Regions from separate parts of the Oceanobacillus sp. CF4.6 genome, predicted to be linked through region 4. Evidence: predicted binding sites of a transcription regulator. Region 4 holds the regulator's gene; each other region holds the start of a gene.
The links. Region 4 encodes Rex, which represses fermentation and respiration genes when NADH is low (regulators of the CRP and FNR family bind a similar motif). Its sites were predicted from a motif close to TTGTGAAATATTTCACAA; they were not measured.
Positions count from the first base shown of each region.

Region 1: cydD (thiol reductant ABC exporter subunit CydD) is a predicted target of Rex. The motif match lies at 1,312-1,329, and genes of this name have one in related genera.
Region 2: ACHABU_RS12905 (cytochrome ubiquinol oxidase subunit I) is a predicted target of Rex. The motif match lies at 3,417-3,434, and genes of this name have one in related genera.
Region 3: qoxA (cytochrome aa3 quinol oxidase subunit II) is a predicted target of Rex. The motif match lies at 3,622-3,639, and genes of this name have one in related genera.

Region 1 covers NZ_JBIMEX010000008.1:7,781-13,955, reverse strand. The annotation lists gene cydD (thiol reductant ABC exporter subunit CydD) at 1-1,284, opposite strand, end outside; gene ACHABU_RS12880 (L-lactate dehydrogenase) at 2,143-3,117, shown strand; gene ACHABU_RS12875 (hypothetical protein) at 3,168-3,563, opposite strand; gene ACHABU_RS12870 (ribonuclease H-like YkuK family protein) at 3,719-4,246, shown strand; gene ACHABU_RS12865 (Crp/Fnr family transcriptional regulator) at 4,402-5,118, opposite strand; gene ACHABU_RS12860 (heavy-metal-associated domain-containing protein) at 5,549-5,770, opposite strand; gene ACHABU_RS12855 (hypothetical protein) at 5,896-6,123, opposite strand.
Region 2 covers NZ_JBIMEX010000008.1:15,337-21,511, forward strand. The annotation lists gene cydC (thiol reductant ABC exporter subunit CydC) at 1-784, shown strand, start outside; gene cydS (cytochrome bd oxidase small subunit CydS) at 859-969, opposite strand; gene ACHABU_RS12900 (cytochrome d ubiquinol oxidase subunit II) at 975-2,000, opposite strand; gene ACHABU_RS12905 (cytochrome ubiquinol oxidase subunit I) at 1,997-3,337, opposite strand; gene ACHABU_RS12910 (NRDE family protein) at 3,588-4,358, opposite strand; gene proB (glutamate 5-kinase) at 5,105-6,175, shown strand, end outside.
Region 3 covers NZ_JBIMEX010000001.1:512,892-519,066, forward strand. The annotation lists gene ACHABU_RS02735 (AAA family ATPase) at 1-287, opposite strand, end outside; gene ACHABU_RS02740 (exonuclease SbcCD subunit D) at 316-1,506, opposite strand; gene ACHABU_RS02745 (EAL-associated domain-containing protein) at 1,681-2,898, opposite strand; gene ACHABU_RS02750 (CHRD domain-containing protein) at 3,090-3,503, shown strand; gene qoxA (cytochrome aa3 quinol oxidase subunit II) at 3,747-4,682, shown strand; gene qoxB (cytochrome aa3 quinol oxidase subunit I) at 4,738-6,175, shown strand, end outside.
Region 4 covers NZ_JBIMEX010000004.1:237,741-243,915, reverse strand. The annotation lists gene tsaD (tRNA (adenosine(37)-N6)-threonylcarbamoyltransferase complex transferase subunit TsaD) at 1-449, shown strand, start outside; gene ACHABU_RS09315 (FtsW/RodA/SpoVE family cell cycle protein) at 693-1,865, shown strand; gene ACHABU_RS09310 (ABC-F family ATP-binding cassette domain-containing protein) at 1,925-3,850, opposite strand; gene ACHABU_RS09305 (redox-sensing transcriptional repressor Rex) at 4,005-4,637, shown strand; gene ACHABU_RS09300 (hypothetical protein) at 4,733-5,722, shown strand; gene ACHABU_RS09295 (YdiK family protein) at 5,752-5,949, opposite strand; gene ACHABU_RS09290 (lysostaphin resistance A-like protein) at 5,953-6,175, opposite strand, start outside.

The DNA of each region.
Region 1 (6,175 bases), on a different contig from region 4:
GATGTTATCCGCAATGGTTCCTGAAAAAAGATATGGATCCTGGGAAATATAACTTAGGCTATCAAACCAGGATTTTTCACTTATGAGCTCTCTTTTTTCTCCATTGATCCTCATCTCACCTTCTTTTAGTGAAACAAGACCTGCTATCATATTTAGAAGTGTCGATTTTCCTGCACCAGTTTTGCCTATAATTGCAACCTGTTCATAAGGACGAATGACCGTACTGATATTTTCAACAGCAAACCCGTTCGATTCATAGCTAAACCCAGCGCCAGCCAGTTCAATGGACGGTGGTTGATTCGTTGGAATAGACGCTTCTCCCCATTCAACTGCCTGTTCCTGTTCAGATAACTCATTTTCCAATTTCTTCGCAGCTCCCATGCTCGTTCTTCCAGTATGAAAGGCACTACCTAAATCCTTCAATTTGGTATAAAACTCCGGAGCAAGTATGAGCATTAAGAAACCGGTATAAAATGTAATATCCTGAAAAATAATCATGCGCACCGCAACTTCCAGTGCCACAAGACCAATACTTAGCATGGATATAAATTCAAGTGCTAACGAATTTGAGAATGCTACCTTCAGTACCTCCATTGTTGCATCACGGAAATCCAAACTGCTTTTTCGAATTTTATCTCTTTGCTGCTCGGCACGTCCGAACAATTTAAGTGTCGTTAACCCTTGTAATGTATCAAGAAATGTCCCTGAAAATGCAGCCATTTTATCAAATTGTTCTTCCGATTTATCTTTCGTTTTAAATCCAATGACCATCATAAAGATTGGGATAAATGGTGCCGTAACCAGAATAATGACACCTGTTGTCCAGTGTTCCATGAAAATGACAATAAGAAGCATGATTGGGATGATAGATGACTGGATAACTTGCGGAAGATAGCTGCTATAATAACTGTCGATTTCATCCACCGTATCCATCATTACGCTCACCTTTTGTCCGGATTGCCCATGCAATGATGCTTGCCTAGGGTTATTCGAAAATTTATTTAAAAGGGACTGTCTTAATTTCCCCTTCACGATCGAAGCCATCTTAATCCCTGTTCTCCCACTCAAATATGTGAAAAAGGTTCTAGTTAAAAGAACTGCCACTAGTCCTACTAATAGTGGTATAATTTCAGAAAAGGAATTACCCTTCAAAAATATACGATCAACAATCATAACAAACAGATAACCTTGTCCAATTATCGCAAAACCTGATATTATAGCTAAAATGATCAGAAGGACCAATTTATTTTTCTGCTCCATCGTCATTTCTTTAAGCTTGTTCATTGTTATGCCTCCTATATGCAATCAGGTTAGTGAACACCTTCACATAAGTATACATGATTTGACTCATCGTAGTAAATTCTACTACCCTGAGTTAACACAAATGTCGATTTTATTATCACTCAACTTTCGCAGAATGAAATGGATACATTATGAGGAGGAATCGTGATACACTGCTCCGGTTGACTTTGGATAACTGTTTGTCCTAAGCATTCCGGATTTTTATTAATTTAGTTACTTTTCTTACTTCAGAGTTTCTATAAATTTCGAAGTGACTGCTAGTTTTCTATCAGTATGCAGAAACTTCGGCGACCGCTATGGGAAATACACTGCGCTTTCCACGGGCGGCTGGTGAGCCCCTTCATGCTGACGCATTTCAGTGTCTCACCTATGCCTCTCTTCCCGTTGGAGTCTCCGTGTATTTCCCATAGCTAGTTAAGGTTGCTAACAATTACTATACTTGCGGGTGCTAAAATAACATCATACAACTTCACCAGTCCGGGATTGCTCTGGGCGGTGACTCCTACGGGAACAGCACGTGTCCGAAGACCCCGCAGAGCGATTTTCTCGAGGAGGCTGAGGCCGTGCCCGTGGAAAGCATCCGCCCAGAGCAATCCCGGACGGTAGCAAGAGCACATTTCTCCTGAAAATGATTTCTAACATGATAGAAGTTACGTCGCAGTTTATCTCAATAGCGAAGATTATAAATCAACAGACATTAAAATATCCATATTTCACCAAGTTTAGCAAGGTGATTAGTAGAGACATTCTAAATTTCCCACAGTTATCATTATACGTGAAATTTTATTAGGTTTAGGGCAATATAACTAAAGGTATTTTAAACGTATGGAGGTCATTATCATGATAGACAATAATGTACGTATCAGTAGGGTAGCTTTAATCGGAACAGGATTTGTTGGATCTAGTTATGCATTTGCTTTAATGAATCAAGGGATCGTGAATGATTTAGTAATGATCGATTTGAATGAGGATAAAGCAAAAGGAGATGTAATTGATTTAAATCATGGAAAAGGGTTTGCGCCAAGTCCCATGAACATTCGTTTTGGTACATACGAAGATTGTAAAAATGTAGACTTAGTTGTAATTTGTGCTGGTGCCAATCAGAAACCTGGGGAAACCAGACTTGATTTGGTAGAAAAGAACTTGAAAATTTTCAAAAGCATTGTAGATCAAGTTATGGATAGTGGCTTTGATGGCATATTCCTTGTAGCAACCAATCCTGTCGATGTTCTTACGTATGCTACATGGAAATTCAGTGGTCTGCCAAAAGAACGCGTTATCGGATCAGGTACAATATTGGATACAGCAAGATTTCGTTATTCATTAGGTGAATACTTTAAAGTGGCACCGAATAATGTGCATGCCTATATTGTCGGAGAACATGGAGACAGCGAACTACCTGTGTATAGCTCTGCCAGTATAGGAACGACACCAATCCGAAAACTTATTAGCAGGAATGATAAATACAAGCTGGAAGATCTTGATGAAATTTTTGTGAATGTTAGGGACGCTGCCTACTCCATTATCCAAAGTAAAGGTGCAACTTATTACGGAATTGCTATGGGACTTGCTAGGATTACAAAGGCAATATTTTCAAACGAGAACTCCATTCTGACAATATCGGCTCATTTGGATGGCAGCTATGGGGAAGACCATGTCTATATTGGTGTACCTGCAATTATTAACCGAAATGGAATTCGAGAGATTGTAGAAATCGACCTTGATCAGGATGAGAAATACAAATTCAGCAACAGTGTCAACGTATTAAAGGATATCCTGGCACCATATTTTGAAGAATGTAAACCAAAAAGCTAATCCTATACAAACAAAAAACGAGCTCAAAACGCTCGTTTTTTTTGTTACTACTACCTTCTTCTATTTTTATTAAACTTTACAAAGAGATAAATAACCAATGCAATAACTGCGTAGACAAAAAACATGACCATAAAGCCCCATAGTCCCATTACTGCATCAGCAAATTCCATATTCCCTCTATTCGTTATGGCCTGCTGAAGCTCTATCGCAAACACAATTACAATCATGATGGTAAACGTATAAATGAATGAAAAAATAGTTGTACTCCATCTCATATTTTCTAGAAGTTTGAAAAAGAAATAAACGACGAAAAAAGTACCCATTCCGATTACACCAATGACCCAAAAATGCAGTTCTTTATCCGACATGGTTAAGCCAAGCATATCTACTAAAATATCATGTATTTGATTGACGATTTCTGCTAGTATAATAACTATTTCTTTCACCTGAAACCTCCAACTTATTTATTCTCCAGACTAACTTTTCACTCAGCATGGTAATTTACATTAATTTAGGAATTTTTTAAACATGTATTACTTATAATTATAGTATAGGCTTCAGAAAATTAATAACTCCAATCGTAGTAGGAGGCTATCAATTTATGACTAAGTTAAACGATGATTTTCAAAATTTGAGCAGAAAGAATATGTCATTCAGTCAGGTGTTTCAGTATATCAAACAATTTATGGAAAAAGAACCAAACGGTTGCTATAAGCTGATGTTTGGTACCGATTCGCAAGTCCACCCTGACTATACAAGATTTATAACCGGTATTGTTATTCATTGTAAAACGAAGGGTGCCTGGGCTTGTATTCGAAAAGTAATGGTACCAAGGAAGATGATTAATCTTCATGAGAGAATCTCCTTAGAAACTACATTAACAGAAGAAGTAGTTTCTATGTTCAGCGACGAAAAGATAGAACAATTAATTGACATTATTTTACCAAATATATATAAAGGTGCATCCTTCTCGATTGAAGGTCATATTGACATTGGATCTGGAAGCAGAAACAAAACAAAAATCTTTGTCGATGAAATGGTATTGCGAATGGAAATTTTAGGGATCGAACCAAAAATCAAGCCGGATTCTTTTGTCGCGAGTTCTTACGCGAATCATTTCACAAAATAACTGGAATTACATACATGTGCTTGAAAAAGAAACAAACGCCCGGATGTGTACTTTAGGGCGTGGAAGAAGTCATACAAGGATATCCGGTAGAGGAAAATGTAGTAAATTGATTAGATTGAAATTTGTTTTCGATTTACTATAAGAATGCCAAGGTGTCACACTAGGAGCAGACCATCTAAATCAAAAACTTCAATCCTTTTATGTGACTTCTGCTTAATTAGTCCTTGTTCCTCAAGATCTGCCAATTTGCGGCTAACGGTTTCAGGTGTAGTTCCTAAATAAGAAGCTAAATCTTTTTTACTCATCGGCAATATAAATTCGTCCGTTTGTGCTTCGTTATCCACACACTCAGCTAAAAAAAGTGCTATTCTAGTCTCTACTTTTTCAGTCGCAAAGCGTGTCGTTTGTGTTTCTGACTGGTCCAGTCTCTTAGAGAATTCCGTGAGAATTTTAAAGGAAATGGAGGGATATTTTAAAAGCAGCATTTGTAAATCGGATCGTTTAATCTTACAAATACTTGTATCCATGATCGCTTCTGCATATGATTCGTGCGTGGATTCATTGAATAGCGCATATTCTCCCGTATATTCTCCTATATTTAATATTCGCACCAGTTGTTCTTTTCCAGATTCTGCTAATCGATAGATTCTCACTTTCCCTTTATTCACAATATATAAGGAATCCGATTGTTCACCTGCATGGTAAATAATTTCACCCTTTTTAAATGAAACAGATTGTGCTGTTGTCATTATCTCATTCATTTGGTCGTTTTCGAGATGATTAAAAATCGGTACCAATGAAACACATGATTGATGCGCATCATTGGTATGATGAATGCAGTGTGTCGAAGAATGCAGTTCATCTTTACTCAATTGTTTCACTCCTTCACCTATATTACTAGTTGGATTTGTTGTTATATTTTTTTTTGATGTGTATATCTATCGTAGAATTTAATCCCTTTAATGTAAAGGATTTACTCTGTGGCCTAACTTCGTTGCAACCAATTCAGCTGTATGTTGATTATCCCCTGTCAGCATTACGATTTTTTTAATGTCTTTATATCCGTAACTTCCGGTTTCCCTTTTGTTAATGTACCTGTTTTATCAAAAATAAGTGTATCCACTTTGGAGAAATTATCCATCACTTCTCCACTTTCTCCTCTCCATTATTGTTTTCTTTATGTCTTCATTGTAGTGCTATTCTTGATTAAAAAAATTGACCAAAATCAATTACGGCATAAAAAAAGAAAAGCATATGAAAATTCTTTTTGAATTTCAGATGCCTTTCTCTTAAAAATCTATATTAAGAAACTTTTGTTGATTTCACTGGATAACCTAATTTACTAATTGTCTCTTCTATTTTGCTTGCTTCAATTTTAGTATCATCAAATTCTGCTCGTACTTTACTGGAATTGAATAAAACTTTAGCAGATTCGATACCTTCTGTTTTACTTAATGTTGTTTCAATCTTTTTAATACATGATGGGCAACTTAGGGTTTCTAATTGAAATACGCCTTTACTCATTTTGTTTTCCTCCCTCTTATTTATATCCTTATTGTAATGCGTATTTCATAAGATTAACTTGATTAGCATCAAGTTTCGGAGTAATTTACATATAAAATTAGCTTAAATGTACTATTCGGTACTTTTTACGATTTTACTAATTTCTGAGATATGAAATAGGCTAATGTAGCAATCATTAAAATTAGCAGTAGTGGAAAACCTGAAACAAATCCAAATTCTACTTGCTGATTATGATTTCCACCAATTGAAGACATGTTCGGAGTATAACCATTTGTGAGTAGTAACCCTGTTCCAATCTGGAAGACAAAATACAATAAAATAAAACTGATAATAAATGCGAAATATTTTTTCACGTTGCACCTCCTATACTTTCCTACGAATAATTACTTAAAAAGTTTCTGTTTA
Region 2 (6,175 bases), on a different contig from region 4:
TGTAAATGAAGATGAGCCGTTACCGCAAAATCAGACAGAAACGATAGAGCAAGGAATCGCTCCCTCCATTGAATTTAAAAATGTGCGTTTTTCCTTTCCTGGAGAATCAAGTGATACACTGAAAAATATATCCTTGCATCTTCCAGCAGGATCCAAAACGGCAATCGTTGGACCTAGTGGCTCAGGAAAATCGACAATCATGCAACTGTTACTGAAAATATACCCTGTCCGTAATGGGGATATCTATTTCAATAACCAATCCTTCTTGCAGACAACACAGGAAAGCGTCTGGGAAAATGCCAATGTTGTACTGCAATCGAATCATTTTTTCTATGGAACAATTAGAGAAAATCTTGAACTTGCAAAGGACGGCTTGAGTGATGTCGAAATGAAGGAAATCCTCCGAAACGTAGAGCTCGGCCAATTGGATCTCGATGATCAAGTGCTGGAAAAAGGGGAGAATCTTTCGGGTGGAGAGAAGCAACGATTAGCGATAGCCAGAGTTATGGCACGAAAAGCCCCTTTCTGGTTACTGGATGAACCGACCTCATCGATTGATGTATTAACAGAGTCTAAACTGTACGAGCGTCTTTTTGAAGTTGCGAAAGATGATACCGTTATTCTTATTAGTCACCGACTTACAGGTTTAGAGAAAATGGATCAAATTATCGTAATGGAACAGGGAACAATTATTGAATCCGGAACTTATGATGAATTGATGAATCAAAAAGGCTACTTCCAACAGATGAAAGAGATTGAAAAGAGCGTATTTCTAGGGGAGTAAATAATTTCGTCTATACCCATAAGAAAAAGGCAGTCTAAGGTATACCACCTTTAGACTGCCTTTTAAGCATTCCGTTAATCTTTCTTAGTAACTATTTCATCTTTTCCAGCTACCAAAAATGCGAGTGCGATTGCGACGATAATAATGAGAAAGGGAGCAACAAAAATTAGAAAATCGTTAAACATCTGGATCACTCCTCCTTATTTTTATTACCTTGTACATAGTTCTTATCAAAAAGAAACAGTTTCATTAATAAATATAATGATGGGAGCAAGAGAGCCATTCCCAGAATAAATACGACGACAAGTGAGATTGCCATTGCTGTATTGGTGAATCCTTCATATATGGTCAGATGTGGATAAAGTAAATATGGATAATGTGATATTCCATATGCGAAAAATGCCAAAGCGAATTGCCCTACAAGAAAGCCGAACGCCAGTCCATAATTTTCCCGTTTCCATAGAAGCCAAACGGTTCCAATCCATAATACGAATGATAAGGCGAACATCCACCAAAGATCCATAATCCTGGAAAAGTGTTCTTCATTATGAGAACTCAATTCATAGATAATTCCACTAGCTGCAATGATTAATGGTATCGACCAACCGATTGCATATTTTCGCATGAGATCCGTAGCTTTAACATCACCGGTTTTATTTGCGTACCAAGTAAGGAATACAGCCGAGATATAAAGTACAGCTCCAATACTAAGAACAACAATGGACCATGTTAATGGACTCGTGAATAAGGCTGCATAATCCAGTACCGGGTTTCCGTCAATTATGGATACAAAACCGCCTTCTGAAATAGTCAGCACAATGGATAAAGAAGCTGGAATCAATAAGCCTGAAGCTCCATACATAAATGCATATCCTCTGTGACCGCTAGTTCCATACGATTCAAAAGCATAGTAGGAACCTCGAATTGCAAGCAATATCAAACCAATACTTCCCGGAATGAGTAGTATTGTTCCGAAATAGTATGCTGTTTGTGGAAAGAACCCGACAATTCCTACGAAAAAGAAGACAAAGAATACATTTGTCACTTCCCAAACAGGGGAAAGATAACGTTGAATTATTTTTGATAGAATATGCTGTTTGCCTGTGATGATGCTGTGGGCATTAAAGAAACCTGCGCCATAATCAATGGACCCGACAATAACATATCCAAACAGGAATAACCAAAGTACGGACATACCAAGAATCTCTAAACTCATGATGGATCACCACCTTGCATTTTTTCGAGCTCTTTCTCTACGGGATCATTTTTGAAAATTCGCCTGAGCACGACAACTGTCCCAATTCCAAGAACAAGGTAAAGACCTGCAAACAGGATAAACATATGTCCGACATATTCACTCGTTGTTGCTGCTTGATCGACCGTCATAATCCCTCTTAATATCCAAGGTTGTCGACCAACTTCAGCCATCCACCATCCTGCTTCAATTGCAAGGAAGGATAATGGTCCACCGAGCACTATTAGCCAACGGTACCAATTTGCCTTAACAAATGGCCAAGATCGTTTAATGCCAATCCAGTAAACAAGGGATAGGAAAATCATAAATCCGCCAATCGTAACCATGGTGTCAAAGAAATAATGTATGACCAATGGAGGTTGTTCTTCGACAGGGAATTCATTCAACCCGATAACCTCAGATGTAGGATTTCCGTGAGCAAGCATACTTAATGCAAACGGAACCTGAATTGCATACTTAACTTCTTGTTTATCGTCCAATACGCCATACATGAGCAATGGTGCGCCTTCTTCTGTTTCAAAATGCCATTCAGCAGCAGCCAGTTTTTCTGGTTGGTATTCTGCTAAGTATTTACCGGAGAGATCCCCAATTAATGCAGTAGCTATTGCGAATACAAGACCAACTTTCATTGTCATATACAACGCTTTTTTGTGATATTCATGATTGGATCCTTTAATTAACTTGAAAGCTGCAATCGCTGCGAGCATAAATGCTACTGTCATATAAGCTGTAGCTAAAACATGCGATACCTTTGTAGGCATGGATGCAGTGAACATTGCTGCCAATGGGTTTGCATTCATCAGTTGCCCATTTATAATATCAAATCCACCTGGTGAATTCATAAACGAATTTACGATCGTAATAAAGAAAGCTGACATACCCGCTCCGAGGGCAACAGGGATTAACAATAGGAAATGTTTTTTAGGATTTTCAAATCGATCCCACGTGTACAAATAAATCCCTAAGAAAATTGCTTCAAAGAAGAAAGCAAATACTTCCATAAATAAAGGTAGTGCAATAATGTTACCGGCAAGTTCCATAAATCTAGGCCACAGTAAAGAAAGCTGTAGTCCAATAATCGTACCTGTTACAACACCAACGGCAACTGTCACAACAAAACCTTTCGCCCATCTTCTTGCCATCAAAATATAATGATTATCATTCTTTTTGATTCCAATCCATTGTGCGATCATAATCATTAGTGGTACCCCAACCCCGATTGTTGCATAGATAATGTGAAAGGATAAGGTTAGGAGGGTTAGTAATCTGCTAGCGTATACTGGATCATCAAATAACAATGTGAAATCCTCCTCTTTAAGTACGCAAGTATACTGTCTGAGCATAAATAAGCGTTTTTTTATAATCATTATTAACAGTTTGTTAAATAATGCACATAGTTTTATTATAACCTTATAACTGACGGAAATGTAATTTATTTATGGCAACTTTTCAACATCGAAATGAATATCTTGTGAACAAATATATTGAATTCAAGTGATAATGCAAATCGAATATACCTACGTTTAAATTAACCTAAGAGTTACCGTGTTACCCTTTTTTAATATCGAATGTGTAATGATTCTCAGTTAGAAAAACTCCCTTTTCATAAGTTCGTTCCGCAAAAGTGACATGATTGTTATGATCGATTAATACAACCGTAGAAGAGCGTGTTCCGTAATCAGGTGTTCGAATGAATAGAGGAGACAGCTTTCTTTCCAATTCCATACCTACGCCAGTTTCCGGTAAATCTGTATCGTCTACTTCTTCGGCATTCGATACAATATCAAATAGATTTTCAATATGAACCGTCCGATTTTGTTGGAGATAATCGTTTAACATACTTCGTCCTTTTGTTACCTTTGGCCATGGAGTATTAAGAAAATGATTACTCAGCGCATGCGTGCCATGACTGATTCTGGAATATTTGTCTTGAATATTATTATAATAAAATAGCTGATCAGCATCTCCGACAATAACATTAAACCCTGCATAATTTTCACGGTTTTTACTTAATCCGTTTAAAAATTCCTCGGAAGTCTTGTTGCTTTGCAGATAGTCCGTCACGATTTCACCACGTGATGACTTCCTTTTTTCTTCCATTTTCGGATCCCGATAATTTGTCAGTGCGGCAAAGCGGCCACTTTTCGTAATTCCGAGCCATGTCCCCATCAGCAATAAATCCCTACCTGCCAGGATTTCAGGATTGTCTTTCCAATAGTGAGCCTGTTCGGTTGGACGCTCGTAAAACTCATCTCGGTTAGCTGCTATTACTAATTTATAGTTCGAATGATCATGAAGTTGAAAATTAATTAAACACATCGTTAAAATCTCTCCTTTCTACCTTATTATAGAAGGAGGAGAAGTTTATAATCAAAAATATTGATCATTAGAGCTTGGAGATAAACCTAGTTTTCTTAGAAAACTTGGTTGTCACCAAGCCTTTCGGTGACAACCTTAGTTGCACTTATGCAGGTAGGAAAGTTTTATACTTTCCTACCTGCTAAAAAAGACCTGGTCTCCCGTTCAAAATAATGCTATACTTAACAAGCGATGAGCTGATTTGTGTAAGACGGAAGGATAACGTATTACATGTGATGTGAACCACATGATCCTGCGCCACAATTATTAAACGCATAGAAAGAGGCTGACTTAATTTTTTAAGCAGTCTTTTTTTTATGATTTACATTAAATTAATAATTTCCCTATTGACATAATCTCTTTTACTATACATAATAATAGCAACAATAATGAACGTTAATGAAGGATTAGTATGCGGACAATTGATATGAAAGAGAGCGGGGTTTATCAGCTGGAAGACCCTGTCGTATTCTATCCGCAGAACCTGCCTGCAGAGTCCCGTGCCAATACACGGGCGCTTCTCCAGCGTTATGGATTCAAGCGGAATGTGCATACATTCAAGTAATGGTGGTACCGCGGAAGTAGAGTTCTTTCGTCCTTATAATTGAGGATGATTGGGCTTTTTTTTATTTGCAACTAAGGCATTCGCTAAAGGCTTGGCGAATGCAAAGGTTTTCTAATAAATAATGAATTAGGGGTAATGCATGATGCGTAAACAGAGAATCGTAGTCAAAATTGGAAGCAGTTCTTTAACAAATGATAAGGGTGAAATCGATCAGCAAAAACTCGATGATCATATTCATGCATTGGCTGCGCTTCGACATGCTAACCATGAAGTAATTCTCGTATCATCAGGTGCGGTCGCGGCAGGCTTTGCAAGACTTGGTTATTCCTCTAGACCAGTTACATTAAAAGGAAAACAGGCAGCAGCGGCGGTAGGACAAAGTCTGTTAATCCAGACATACATTGAAAAATTTAACAATTACAAAATTACATCCGCTCAGTTACTTTTAACGAGAGGTGATTTTTCCAACCGGGAGCGCTATCGAAATGCTTTTGCAACGATTATGGAGCTTTTGGAAAGAGGGATTTTACCGATCATTAACGAAAATGATACCGTGTCAGTTGAAGAGTTGACATTTGGTGATAATGATATGCTGTCAGCCTTAGTTAGTGGATTTATCCACGCAGATCAACTGATTATTTTAACGGATATTAATGGGATATATAGTGGTAATCCAAGAACGAATCCATCGGCTATAAAATATGATTTTCTAGATACTATTACAAATGAAATGATTGGTGTTGCGGATACGAACGGTTCCAAAGTGGGTACCGGCGGGATGAAATCAAAACTGATGGCTGCCAAAACAGCAACATCACTTGGCGTACCAGTTTTTATCGGACATGGAAAAGGTAGGGATAAACTCCTCGACGCCTTAAAAGGAGAAGGGGATGGGACATATATCGCTAGTCATTCGAATTCTCCCATTAATACAAGAAGGCAATGGATATCTCTTCATTCAGAATCGATGGGGAAATTATATGTTGATCAAGGTGCGGAGGAGGCTATTTTATATCACGGTAGCAGTCTTCTTTCGCCAGGAGTTTTTAAAGTAATTGGAACATTTCAACGAGGAGATGTTGTACAGGTGTTTGGCTTAGATGAACTACTTGGCAGAGGGCAGGTTAGCTGTTCATCCGACGATTTGAAAAAATTGACTGAGAACCGAATGGGAAATGAAAAGGACCATTTACCAACGATAGAGGTTATTCAT
Region 3 (6,175 bases), on a different contig from region 4:
TGACGGAACACACGGTAAATTCGATTGTTTAGCGAAAACTCTAGTTCCACAGCAGTATGGACACTATCATCGGCAAAATCACTGCGAAGCATTTTATTATCTTCCCTGTCTGTCCCACTGGCACTACCGTACAATGCAAAGGCAATCCCATCAAATATCGTCGTTTTCCCTGCGCCCGTATTTCCGGAAATGGCAAACAGATTGGTATCTTCTAGCTCCGTAAAATCAATAACTTCCATATTTTTATACGGTCCAAATGCCGTCATTGTTAATTTGAGTGGTTTCAATGATTATTCTCCTTCCTGCCATGAGGCTTTAGTTTGATAGAACTTCCTTCTTCTTTGTATCCACATTTGTTTCATTTGCTTCTTTTAACAAGTCATCCAGAACTTCTTTGAAAATGGTTTCGGTTTCTTCTGTAGCATCGTCACCTTTAACTTCCTTATAGAAAGATTTAAACAGTTCGAAGTCACTCATTTTGCTCCGATTTATCGTCTCGTGTTGATTCGAAGAAGGTGAAAGCGTGTAATTGGTCCGTTCCACATGCATCGCGTTCGGGTAAACCGACTTGACCTTTTCCATTGGTGAAAGAACCGGTGTCTCATCAAGTAGTTTCACAAAAACATAATCTTCATTAATAGGATGTGTTAATATATCCTCTAAGCTTGACTCTACAGTTCGAATATCACGTCTTGGTTTCAGAAGACGTTTTTCTAAGGAAATTGTCCCTTCTGCATCCATTTCCACAATATGGAATCCCTTTTTATGATGTTCTTCAGAGATGGAATATTTTAAAATAGAACCAGAGTAACGCACTTTTTCATTCTGTACATGATGCGCCTGATGCAAGTGTCCCAATGCCGTATAGTGGAAAGGCATATAATGATGTGCATCGACATATTCTGCTCCGCCGATGGAGAGTGGTCGCTCAGAATCACTCGTATTCTCTTCCTCTTCACCAAAAGGAGTCACAAAAGCATGTCCAACTGCAACGTGTCTGCTATTTGGATCCATGGATTTACTGATATTCTCTACAATTTTTTTCGTTGCATCATTATGGGAACGGATCTCTTCATCATCCAAAACATTGCGCACCATACTTGGATCACAATATGGAATAAGATGAAAATGAACTTCCCCATGCTCATCATGCAAGATTACCGGTTTCATGTCTCCCGTAAAGTTTCCGACAATATGAAAACCGTTATTTCTCATAATGCTGCTCCCAAAGTTTAATCTGCTCGGGCTATCATGGTTACCTGCTACCGCAATAACAGGAGTTTTTAATTTTAATACAATTGTTTCCAAAACCTCATCCAGAAGATGGACGGCCTCGATGGGCGGAACTGCACGGTCATACAAATCACCTGCAATGATAACAGCATCCGGTTGTTCTTCTTCTACCGCTTGAATAAATTGCTGAAGAACATAGCGCTGCTCCTCCGTCATATAGACTCCTTGCACAAGTTTCCCTAAATGCCAATCCGCTGTGTGGAAAAATTTCATAAACTTCTCCCCTTTTTTTAGTTTTATATTTTTATAGTAATCTTTTTTGTTCGTATAGTATTAGTTTATCATGATGAGGATTGTTGTGGGCTTCTTAAAATGTGGATGTTGGTGGAAGCTTTGAAGAGAGACTCCAAAGCTTTCCAAAAACGTTCTAAGTCGGTGTGTTTAAAATTAAAGCAGGCCTTCCTGGTCATACAGATACGCGTACGGAACATCTAGAAAAACATATAATTCATCTGTGATTGGATAAGAGTATGTTCTAATCAGTTCGTCCTTTTCGATATCTGTATATAAATCAGAAAGTAATCCTCTCTTCTCCACGTTCATTCGCATAATATTTTCAAAGAAATAAGGACGCCAGCTCCAGTTTTTATTTCTTCCTTCCTGCAGTAGTTCCCATTCCCCATCTGTATTTTTTTCTGCATTCGAGGACAATTGAATCCCTTCTTCATTACAAATATACACCCGAAAAGCAAGCTCGTTGCAGGCACTTCCAACACTTAGAATGGTATCATCGTACGCGTTATCCGGATTAATTGTCATTAGCGTTGTTTTAAACTTTTGGTTAAGCTGTTCCATTAGTTTTAGTTGCGCTTTGACCTTTCTTCGTTCAAAACTCACGAATTGATGGAAGTTTGTTCGAATGAGTTCCTGACAGCAATCTGCTTCAATGAATGCTGCTTGAGGTTCTTTCAGGTAACGGCCCTGATAATATTGTCCTCCACTCCTCCATGCATAGTTAAACTGATTATACGAGGAGATCCCTTTGAATAATAAAGCAGCTCCTATTTTCCGGGATAGCATGGAAAGGGACTGATGTACATCACGATATAAATGTGGCAATAAATCATCTTTCAAAAATCCCGTATCTACTTTAACGATATTTGGCTGAATGATAGCCAATCTGTCAAGACTTCCATTTGGTTGTTCCATATGGAGGGAAATTCGAATGCCAAGTGTTTTCATGTATTTTATTAAATTACGAAGGGTATCTAGTTGTTCGATTAGGTATGTATCCTTTATTTCAATCACAATCTGATGCAGATCCAAGCCTTTTTCTCCATTGGAATGCAATATGGACAATAATGATTCACCATTGTCTTTAATTAATAGATCAGCGTCATAATAAATAGTCAGATGTATAGGTTGTTCTTCGTTCATCAGTCGATCAATCGCTTGTTGGTGGATATAATTATTCACCTCAAGACGGAATTCATCAGGGATCGACGAGTCATCAAAAAACCAATCCATCCGTTCCATACTGCCACCTTCTTCCTGAAAGAACGCAATCACTTCATAGCCAACAACCATTTGACTATCCGCACTAATGACAGGTTTATAATGGGGAATAACGCGATCCAGATTCAACATAATTTCTAACGGGTCCATACAATCACCTCCACACCCAATTATATCATAAGAGATGTCTGTACCATTCCGAAATACTGTAAAGGAAACGATGTTATAGAGAGTTAGTTCATATAGTCAATAGCCATTTTTTTACGATTTTCCATTTGTAGAGATAGCAATACAAGCAGATTGTCCTCCCAAAAATAAACTATATGAAAAGGAGGATAAACATGTATAACGATTATTTTTTTATTTCCCACTTATCTGGATCACAGGAAGTACCACCTGTTCGCACAGACGCTGATGGTTTGGCATTGTTTCATGTGAGTAACGATCAAAAGAAGATTATCTATCGGTTAGCTGTTCATGATTTAAGGAACATGACAGAAGCACATATCCATTTAGGACAAAGAAATATAAATGGCCCTATCGTCGCTTTTCTATTTGGTCCAATTGATCATGGTAGCAGTACAAATAATAAAATAATAGAAGGAGTCATAACTGCAAAAGATCTTGTAGGCCCATTAATGGGAAAGTCATTATCAAATTTAGTTGATCTTATGAGTGCTGGTAAAACATATGTGAACGTCCATACCACTCCATTTCCTGATGGTGAAATCCGAGGCAAAATCAAGCAACAGTAAAGGAGTGCGAGTCAGGGAGTGCCTGTCACTCCCCGAATTTTGTCGAATGGACAAGCCTCTCTAAAATTCCAATAATTAACACCCCCATTCATAAAATATACAAATCTTCATGAACATTTTGTGAAGGAATTCTCATGATATTGAAATTAATTTTTTTCGATACTATTATGTAAAATGTTATGTTTTTTGAGCATTTCTGTAATTATCACTAAAAAATATAGTTTAAGAGAAAGGGGTATATAGATGAAGTTTAAATGGGCATTATTAACATTTATGATCACTATAGCCACCGTGTTAACAGGTTGTGAACCTTTACTCGTTTTAGATCCTAAAGGGCCACAGGCTGAAACCACAGCCAATGTGATCTGGATTTCGATTATCTCAATGGCAATCATTGTTATCGTCGTCATTACACTTTTAATCATCGTTCTTGTGAAATACAGAGCATCCAAACAGCCGGATGATTATGAGCCTCCTCACATTGAAGGAAATCCAATTGTTGAGGGAATTATCGTTGGAATTCCAATTTTGATTGTTGCCTTCCTATCTGTTGTATCTGTTATGTCGACCTATGAAGTAGAGTCCACACCAGTCGGATACGAAGAACAGGAACCTATGGTCATTTATGCCTCTTCTTCCAACTGGAAATGGCATTTTAGTTATCCAGAACAAGATATCGAAACGGTTAACTACCTATTTATCCCAACCAACCAGGCAGTAGAGTTTAAACTCTATTCCCATGGCACAATTTCGAGCTTCTGGATACCACAACTTGCAGGACAAAAATACGCGATGGCAGATATGGTCAACACATTAAACGTTGTTGCTGAAGTTCCTGGTGATTATATGGGACGTAACGCCAACTTTAATGGAGAAGGTTTTGCAGAAAACACCTTCAATGTAACGGCCATGCCACATGAAGAATTTGATACATGGGTAGAGGAGATCCATGCAACTGCTGATCCTCTTACAGAAGAAGAATTTGAACAATTATTAGAGCCTGGCCATCTGGGGCAAATGACATTTACAGGGACACACTTAGATTTCGCACCTGCTCCTGAAGGTGAAAATAGTGAACATAACCACGGTTCCTCCACTGGTTCTGAAGATGAAAACACAGAACATGAAAAACATAACGACCAATCAAGCAGTGAAGAATCAGAACACAGTAACCACTAATTATTTTCACGATAAACAGACAAACTTCAAGACTCTCGAAAGGAGTTAAATAGATATGGACTTTTTTGATAGATTCGCCGTCCCCCATCCAAGCCCGCTGATTTATGGCGCAATGGTTACGATTGCTCTTGTGACTATCGCAATTATCGCAGGTGTCACTTATTTTAAAAAATGGGGCTACTTATGGAATGAATGGTTAACTACCACAGACCATAAACGAATCGGTATGATGTATATTATTTCTGCACTTCTTATGCTTTTCCGTGGTGGTGCAGATGCGGTCATGATGCGATTGCAAACTTCCGTACCTGAAAATGCGTTTCTGGACGCTCAGCATTATAATGAAGTATTTACCACGCATGGCGTTGTCATGATTTTCTTTATGGCGATGGCATTTGTTATTGGTTTGATGAACTACATTATTCCACTGCAAATTGGTGCAAGAGACGTTGCCTTTCCAAGATTAAATGCATTAAGTTTCTGGTTATACTTCGCAGGCGCAATGCTGTTTAACATTTCCTTTGTTGTCGGCGGTTCACCGGATGCAGGTTGGACCAATTATTACCCACTGGCTGGAACGGACTTCAGTCAATCCGTCGGTGTCAATTACTATAATTGGGCATTACAAATTTCTGGAATCGGTACATTGATGACCGGAATCAACTTTATCGTTACGATTATGAAAATGAGAGCACCTGGAATGACATTGATGAAAATGCCAATGTTCGTATGGTCTGCGCTCATTACTAATATCATTATCGTATTCGCGTTCCCTGTTCTCACAATCGCATTGTTAATGGGAACATTTGACCGCCAGTTCGGTACATTCTTCTTTGCAACGGAAAATGGTGGCATGGATATGATGTGGGCCAACTTATTCTGGATTTGGGGACATCCTGAAGTGTATATCTTGATACTACCGGCATTTGGTATTTATAGTCAGATCATCGCTACCTTCTCCAGTCGTAATCTATATGGTTACAAATCGATGGTGATATCCATGGTACTAATTTCACTTCTTTCCTTCTTAGTATGGGTACACCATTTCTTTACGATGGGTCAGGATGCCATGACCAACAGCATATTCTCCATTACAACGATGGCGATTGCTGTACCAACCGGGATAAAAATATTCAACTGGCTGCTTACAATGTGGAAAGGGAAAATTCGTTTTACGACACCGATGTTGTATTCCATCGCGTTTATTCCCCTATTCACCATTGGCGGCGTTACAGGAGTTATGCTTGCAATCGCAAGTGCCGACTACCAATATCATAATACGATGTTCTTGGTAGCCCACTTCCATAATGTAATTATACCTGGAGTTGTATTTGCGATGATTGCTGGCCTCATTTACTGGTGGCCAAAAATGTTCGGCTTTATGTTGAATGAAAAAATCGGTAAATCCGCATTTTGGTTTATTGTTGTCGGTTTCTGTTTATCTTTCTTCCCAATGTATATTACCGGGTTGGACGGTCAGGCTCGACGCATGT
Region 4 (6,175 bases):
GATTGGCTGCAATTGGGAAAGAAACAATTGAATTCCCAAGAGCTTGGCTTGAAAACGACAGTTATGACTTTAGTTTCAGTGGATTAAAATCAGCTGTGATTAATAAAATTCACAATGCGAAGCAACGTGGAGAGACGCTGAAAAATGAAGATATCGCTGCAAGCTTCCAGGCTAGTGTTGTAGAAGTCTTAACTGCCAAAACAGTAAAAGCTGCGAAAGAATATAATGTGAAACAGGTGATCGTAGCTGGTGGAGTGGCAGCAAATAAAGGCTTAAGAGAAGAATTGAATTTCGCATTTAGTAAAACAGAAATACCCTTACTAATTCCAGATTTCAAGCTCTGTACAGATAATGCTGCCATGATCGCTGCTGCTGGAACAATTGCCTATGACCAAGGAAGACGTTCAGGGCTAGATCTGAATGCAAATGCATCGTTACTATTAAAGTAATCCACAGGTTATACACAGGGGTGTGGATATTTTACTAGGATAACTGTAAAATATAGATTTTCATTGTGGGTAAAAGTTGTTGATAAAATGATGTAACCCTGTGGATAATGTGTATAAGTTTGTTAATAACCTTAAGTATAGCTAATTAATTGATGAAAAGGCTGTGGATATCTCTGATTTATCCACGACGTATCTGTAAAAAAGCAATGGAATGAACAGGAAAGAAATTTGGGTGATGCTGTAATGAATAAAAAACAATCGTATTATATGCAAACGGATTTAATATTTTTATTTACTTTGTTCGTCTGTGTTAGTTTGCTTGCCATTTTTAATGCACAGCAGCTGGAACAGTATGAAGGTGAAAACTTTGTTCTAAAGCAGATTTTATGGTTCACTGCTGGAGCTTTTATCGTAGCAGCTATCCAATTTCTTGACTTGGAACAACTCTATAAAGCAAGTGTGTATATATATGGAACGAGCATTTTGGTACTTATCGTATTGTTGATAAGTCCTGAATCAATAGCAAGGACTATCAATGGGGCAAAAAGCTGGTTTACTTTGCCGGGATTGTCATTGCAACCAGCAGAGTTTACTAAAATAACGACTATTTTATTTATGGCTGCTGTGATCAGTAAGCATAAATCAAAGTTTGAAGTAAGCAACCTTAAAAGTGATGCCTATTTATTAGTTAAAATACTTATTCTTACTGCTGTACCTGTATCCTTGATTCTGCTGCAACCCGACTTTGGAACAGCAATGGTATATCTGTTCATTGCGGGTATGATGATTATATTATCCGGCATTAACTGGAAAATAATTACGAGCTTAATCGTTGTCATTTCTACGGTGTCTGCTGCAGTGATTGGTTTTGTTATAAAATTTCCAGTACTGGCACAGGAAGTTCTCGGAATTCGTCAATACCAGGTTAATCGTATTCTGACTTGGTTTGATCCAACGCAACAGTCCAGTGACGCAACATACCATTTTGACCGCGCATATATGGCACTGGGTTCTGGACAGTTATTTGGCAAAGGAATGGGAAGTCTTGAAGTTAATTACCCCGAGGCACATACGGATTTTATATTCTCTGTAATTGGGGAGAGCTTCGGCTTCATTGGAAGTGCCATTGTTATATTTTTGTACTTTATGCTTTTGTATAAGCTTGTCACATTAGGGCTGAGCATATTTAAGTATTCGTCATTTGGTACGTATTTTTGTTTTGGATTTTTGAGTCTTCTATTAATCCACGTTTTTCAAAATATTGGAATGACCTTGGGGGTTATGCCGATTACCGGGATTCCATTGTTATTAATCAGCTATGGAGGGAGTTCCATCTTATCCACAATGATCGGGTTAGGTATTGTGTATCGGGTGGCAGTAGAGAACACCATTCAAAACGATTATTTATTTAAATAGAAAAACAGCAGTATCATTTAAGATACTGCTGTTTTTCTATTTTTAACTGTTTCATCGTTTTAGAGGTTCTCTTGAAGAGAAGTCCATTCTTCCATTAAATGCTCAGCTTCTTGTTTTGTGCTGCTTACTTTCTGGGTAAGTTCCAATGATTTTTCATGGTCCTGATATATTTCAGGTTTTGTCATTTCCTCTTCCATTTCGGAAATTTCCAATTCCAAACGCTCAATCATTTCCTCAAGGTCAGCAATCCGACGCTCTGTTTTCCGTTTTTCACTTTGCTGTTGCTTTCCTTCTTTAAAACTCAGCTTTTTATTTTCGGCTGCTGGCCCAATTTCCTTTTCCTGCTGAAGTCGTTTTAATTCTGCTTCTTCTTCCTTTTTTTCCAAGTAGTAGTCATAGTCTCCAAGATACATTGAAATGCCGTTTCGTTGCATTTCAGCAACCTGATCGGCAATTTTATTGATGAAATAGCGATCATGCGAGACGAATATAATGGTTCCGGGAAAATCATTAAGAGCAGCTTCAAGAACCTCTTTGCTATCAATATCCAAATGGTTTGTTGGTTCATCCAAAATAAGCAGATTCGCTTTTTGCATTTTTAATTTTGCGAGAGCAAGTCGGGCCTTTTCTCCACCACTTAATGTGTGAACCGGTTTAAGGACATCTTCACCAGAAAATAGAAAATTCCCGAGAATGGTTCGAATATCTTTTTCATTAATTGTAGGGTAATCATCCCATAATTCCTGTAGAAGGCTTTTTGATGAGTCAAGCTCTGCTTGTTCCTGATCATAATAACCAATTTGGACATTGGTGCCGATTTGGATCGACCCACGATCAGACTTTAGGTTACCTAATATAGCTTTTAATAAAGTTGTCTTACCAACTCCATTTGGACCTACGAGTGCGATGCGTTCGCCACGATTTACATGTAATTTAATATCGGAGAAAATAGGTTCCTGTTCATTTTCATAACTTAGACGCAGTTGATCTATATTTAAAACGTCATTTCCGCTTCTTTTTTCAATCTGAAAGGAAAAGGATGCCGAAGATTCATCTCCAGGTGGACGGTCAAGTCGATCCATTTTTTCGAGCTGCTTTCTCCGGCTTTGCGCTCTTTTTGTAGTAGAAGCTCGGACAATATTTCGTTGTACGAAGTCCTCCAATTTCTTTATTTCTGTTTGCTGCTTTTCAAATTCCTTTAATTCCTGTTCGTAATTTAAAGCCTTTTTCTCCAAATACTTACTATAGCTTCCATGATATTTACTCGTTTTGTGCCGTGCAATTTCATAAACAATGGAAACCGTCTTGTCTAGAAAATAGCGATCATGCGAAACGATGACAATGGCACCAGGATAGTTAACTAAATAATTTTCCAGCCAGGAAAGCGTATCGATATCCAGGTGGTTCGTTGGCTCATCCAAAATCAACAGTTGCGGTTTTTGCAGTAAGAGTTTCCCCAATGCCAGTCGTGTCTTTTGGCCACCGCTTAGCTCCATGATTGGTGTATTGAAATCATAATCAAAGAAATTCAACCCTGTCAGAACAGTCTTTATGTCTGATTCATACGTGTACCCTCCGCCAGTTTGATAAGCCAGCTGAAGTTTATCATAATCCTGAAGTAACTTTTCATAGTCTTCCCCCGCTAAATTAGAAGCATTTTCCATGTCCTTTTCCAACGAATGAAGCTTGCTTTCCTGAAGCCTTAGATGCGAGAATACCTCCATCATTTCATCCCAAATGGTTTTACCTGACTCCAGTGTCATATGCTGGGAGAGATAGCCGAATGTAAGGTCTTTAGGTTTAAAGAAATCTCCCTCATCATAGGATAATTCACCAGCCATAATCTTTAGCAATGTCGATTTCCCGGCACCGTTTCTTCCTACAATGGCGACACGATCATTATCTTTTATTTCTAGTTTAATATTTGATAAAATTTCTTCAGCACCGAAGGATTTTGAAAGGCCGTTTAATTGCATTAATATCATAAATATTCACCCCATCCTTCATAGTGTATCTTATAGTTAATTAAGTAAGCAACTCAGGTTGTGAAAAATATCACGACTTCTTTCTGGATTTCTGTTAAAATGGAATAGGATACGTTTATATCATTTACTATAGGATCGAAAAGAGGAACGTTTAATGGACCAAAATAAAATTCCACAAGCTACTGCAAAGCGCTTGCCACTATACTATCGTTTTCTGAATAACTTAAATCAGCAAGGTAAAAAAAGAGTTTCATCCAAAGAATTAAGTGAAGCAGTAAAAGTTGATTCTGCTACAATTAGAAGAGACTTCTCTTATTTCGGTGCACTAGGCAAAAAGGGTTATGGTTACAATGTCGAGTACTTACTAGGTTTTTTTAGAAGTACATTGGACCAAAACGAAGTTACAGAAGTGGCTTTAATTGGTGTAGGTAACCTTGGTACAGCATTCCTAAATTATAATTTCATGAAAAATAATAACATCCGCATTACAATGGCATTCGATGCTGACCGTGAAAAAGTAGGTACCGATATTGGTGGGATACCCGTTTATCATGTCGACGATCTCGATGAAAAATTGAATCATATTAAAGTTGCTATCTTAACCATACCAGCTATTGAAGCGGATTCAATTGCCAATAAACTGGTAGAAAAGGGGATAACTGGAATCCTTAACTTTACACCTGCGAGGATAACCGTCCCTAAAAGGATTCGCGTACATCATATTGATCTGGCTGTCGAATTGCAGGCACTCGTATATTTTCTGAAACACTATTCACTTGATAAATAATAATAATGCTATTGAAATGTAATTATTTCGATGGCTTTATTTTTTTGCAAATTGGAGTATATCTAATTATCTAATGAAAGATGGGAGAATTTTTTATGAAGAAATTGGGGCGCTTTGGTATATCCACTATTTTATTTATTTTTATTTCATTCGTCTTTTCAGCATGTTCAGAAGATGAAAGTATACAAGAATCGTCTGATAAATCCGTTCGTGCAGAGATGGAGGAAGATACGGAAGAAGATTTGCAGGAAAATCTCCCTGAAGACGAGGTATTATTTACAGTGATTGAGAATAATGTAAATGCACTTACAAATGGAAACCAAAATGAATATAAGAATACGGTACATAGTGAGTCACCTGTATATGATCAAACTGTAGATACAATGAAACAATTATCTCCTTATCAATTGGATATGGAGCTTTCCGGTCTTTCTGTAGAAGAAAAGACGGAAGAAGAGGCAAGGGTTTCTTTTACCCAGACAACGATAAAGATGGAAGGATCCGAATTTCAAAACAATAAAACTTCAGGGATACATGTATTAAAAAATGAAAATGGGAATTGGAAAATCTATCAGACAGAAGTCGAAGAAGTAATTACACTTGATGAAGATGTCTTATCTGAAGAAGTAACGATGGAAGGGGAATATACGGATTACATTACCAATCTGAAAACTCCATTTGATGATGGTGGGTGGACGCTCGGGAACTATCAGGAAGCAGAAGGCGAAGCGATTGCAGAGTATCTGCCATCTAATGAGGACTTCAGTAATTTAACGGAATTATTAACCATTCATTATTATCAAGATGGAAATCATCACATAGGCATAGAAAATTTCCTTTCTGAAATGGAGAACAATCTTACCGAAGTGAGTACAGGTAGCTTAGAATTCAACAGATTAGAACAATCATCAGAGGAAGGGATAATTGAATTCGCTTTAACTGATGATGAGGTACTGTTCGATCAGGAAGAGGTTGTGAGGGTATTCATAAAAGAAAATGACTTGTTTGCTTTACGGTATACGACATTGGAAAAAAAGATAGATAACAAAAAAGCGTGGATCGATATGCTAAAAGATATACAGTGAATAAGTAAAAGGAGCAGAATATTATCATTCTACTCCTTTTTATTTTTGGACTTAAAATATTGTGTCAGCAGTTTAAAGACTACCCAGAAATCCATGGCTGCAACTGCAGCGAAGATAAGCGTAACCGGATTCCAAAGCGTTTCCCCTTTACTTTGAATTGCAATGTAAATAAATGTCGTACCCATCAGCGTGTATATGAATGCTTTGATTAATAATGATTTACCCATTAATTATCCTCCAATGAAAATTGTTTGTAATTGGTCCAGTTGATGTTGAATTTCCTCTGGAGTCAGTGAATACTGTGCAAGAACAACCATCGTATTCATTCCAGCGTGAACGATAATTGGCACTAGAATCCGCTTCGTTTTTACATATAGAAATGCGAATACAAAGCCCATCGAAGCATAAATTAAGATGTGTTGCGGTTCACCATGGATGAATCCGAAGATAAGT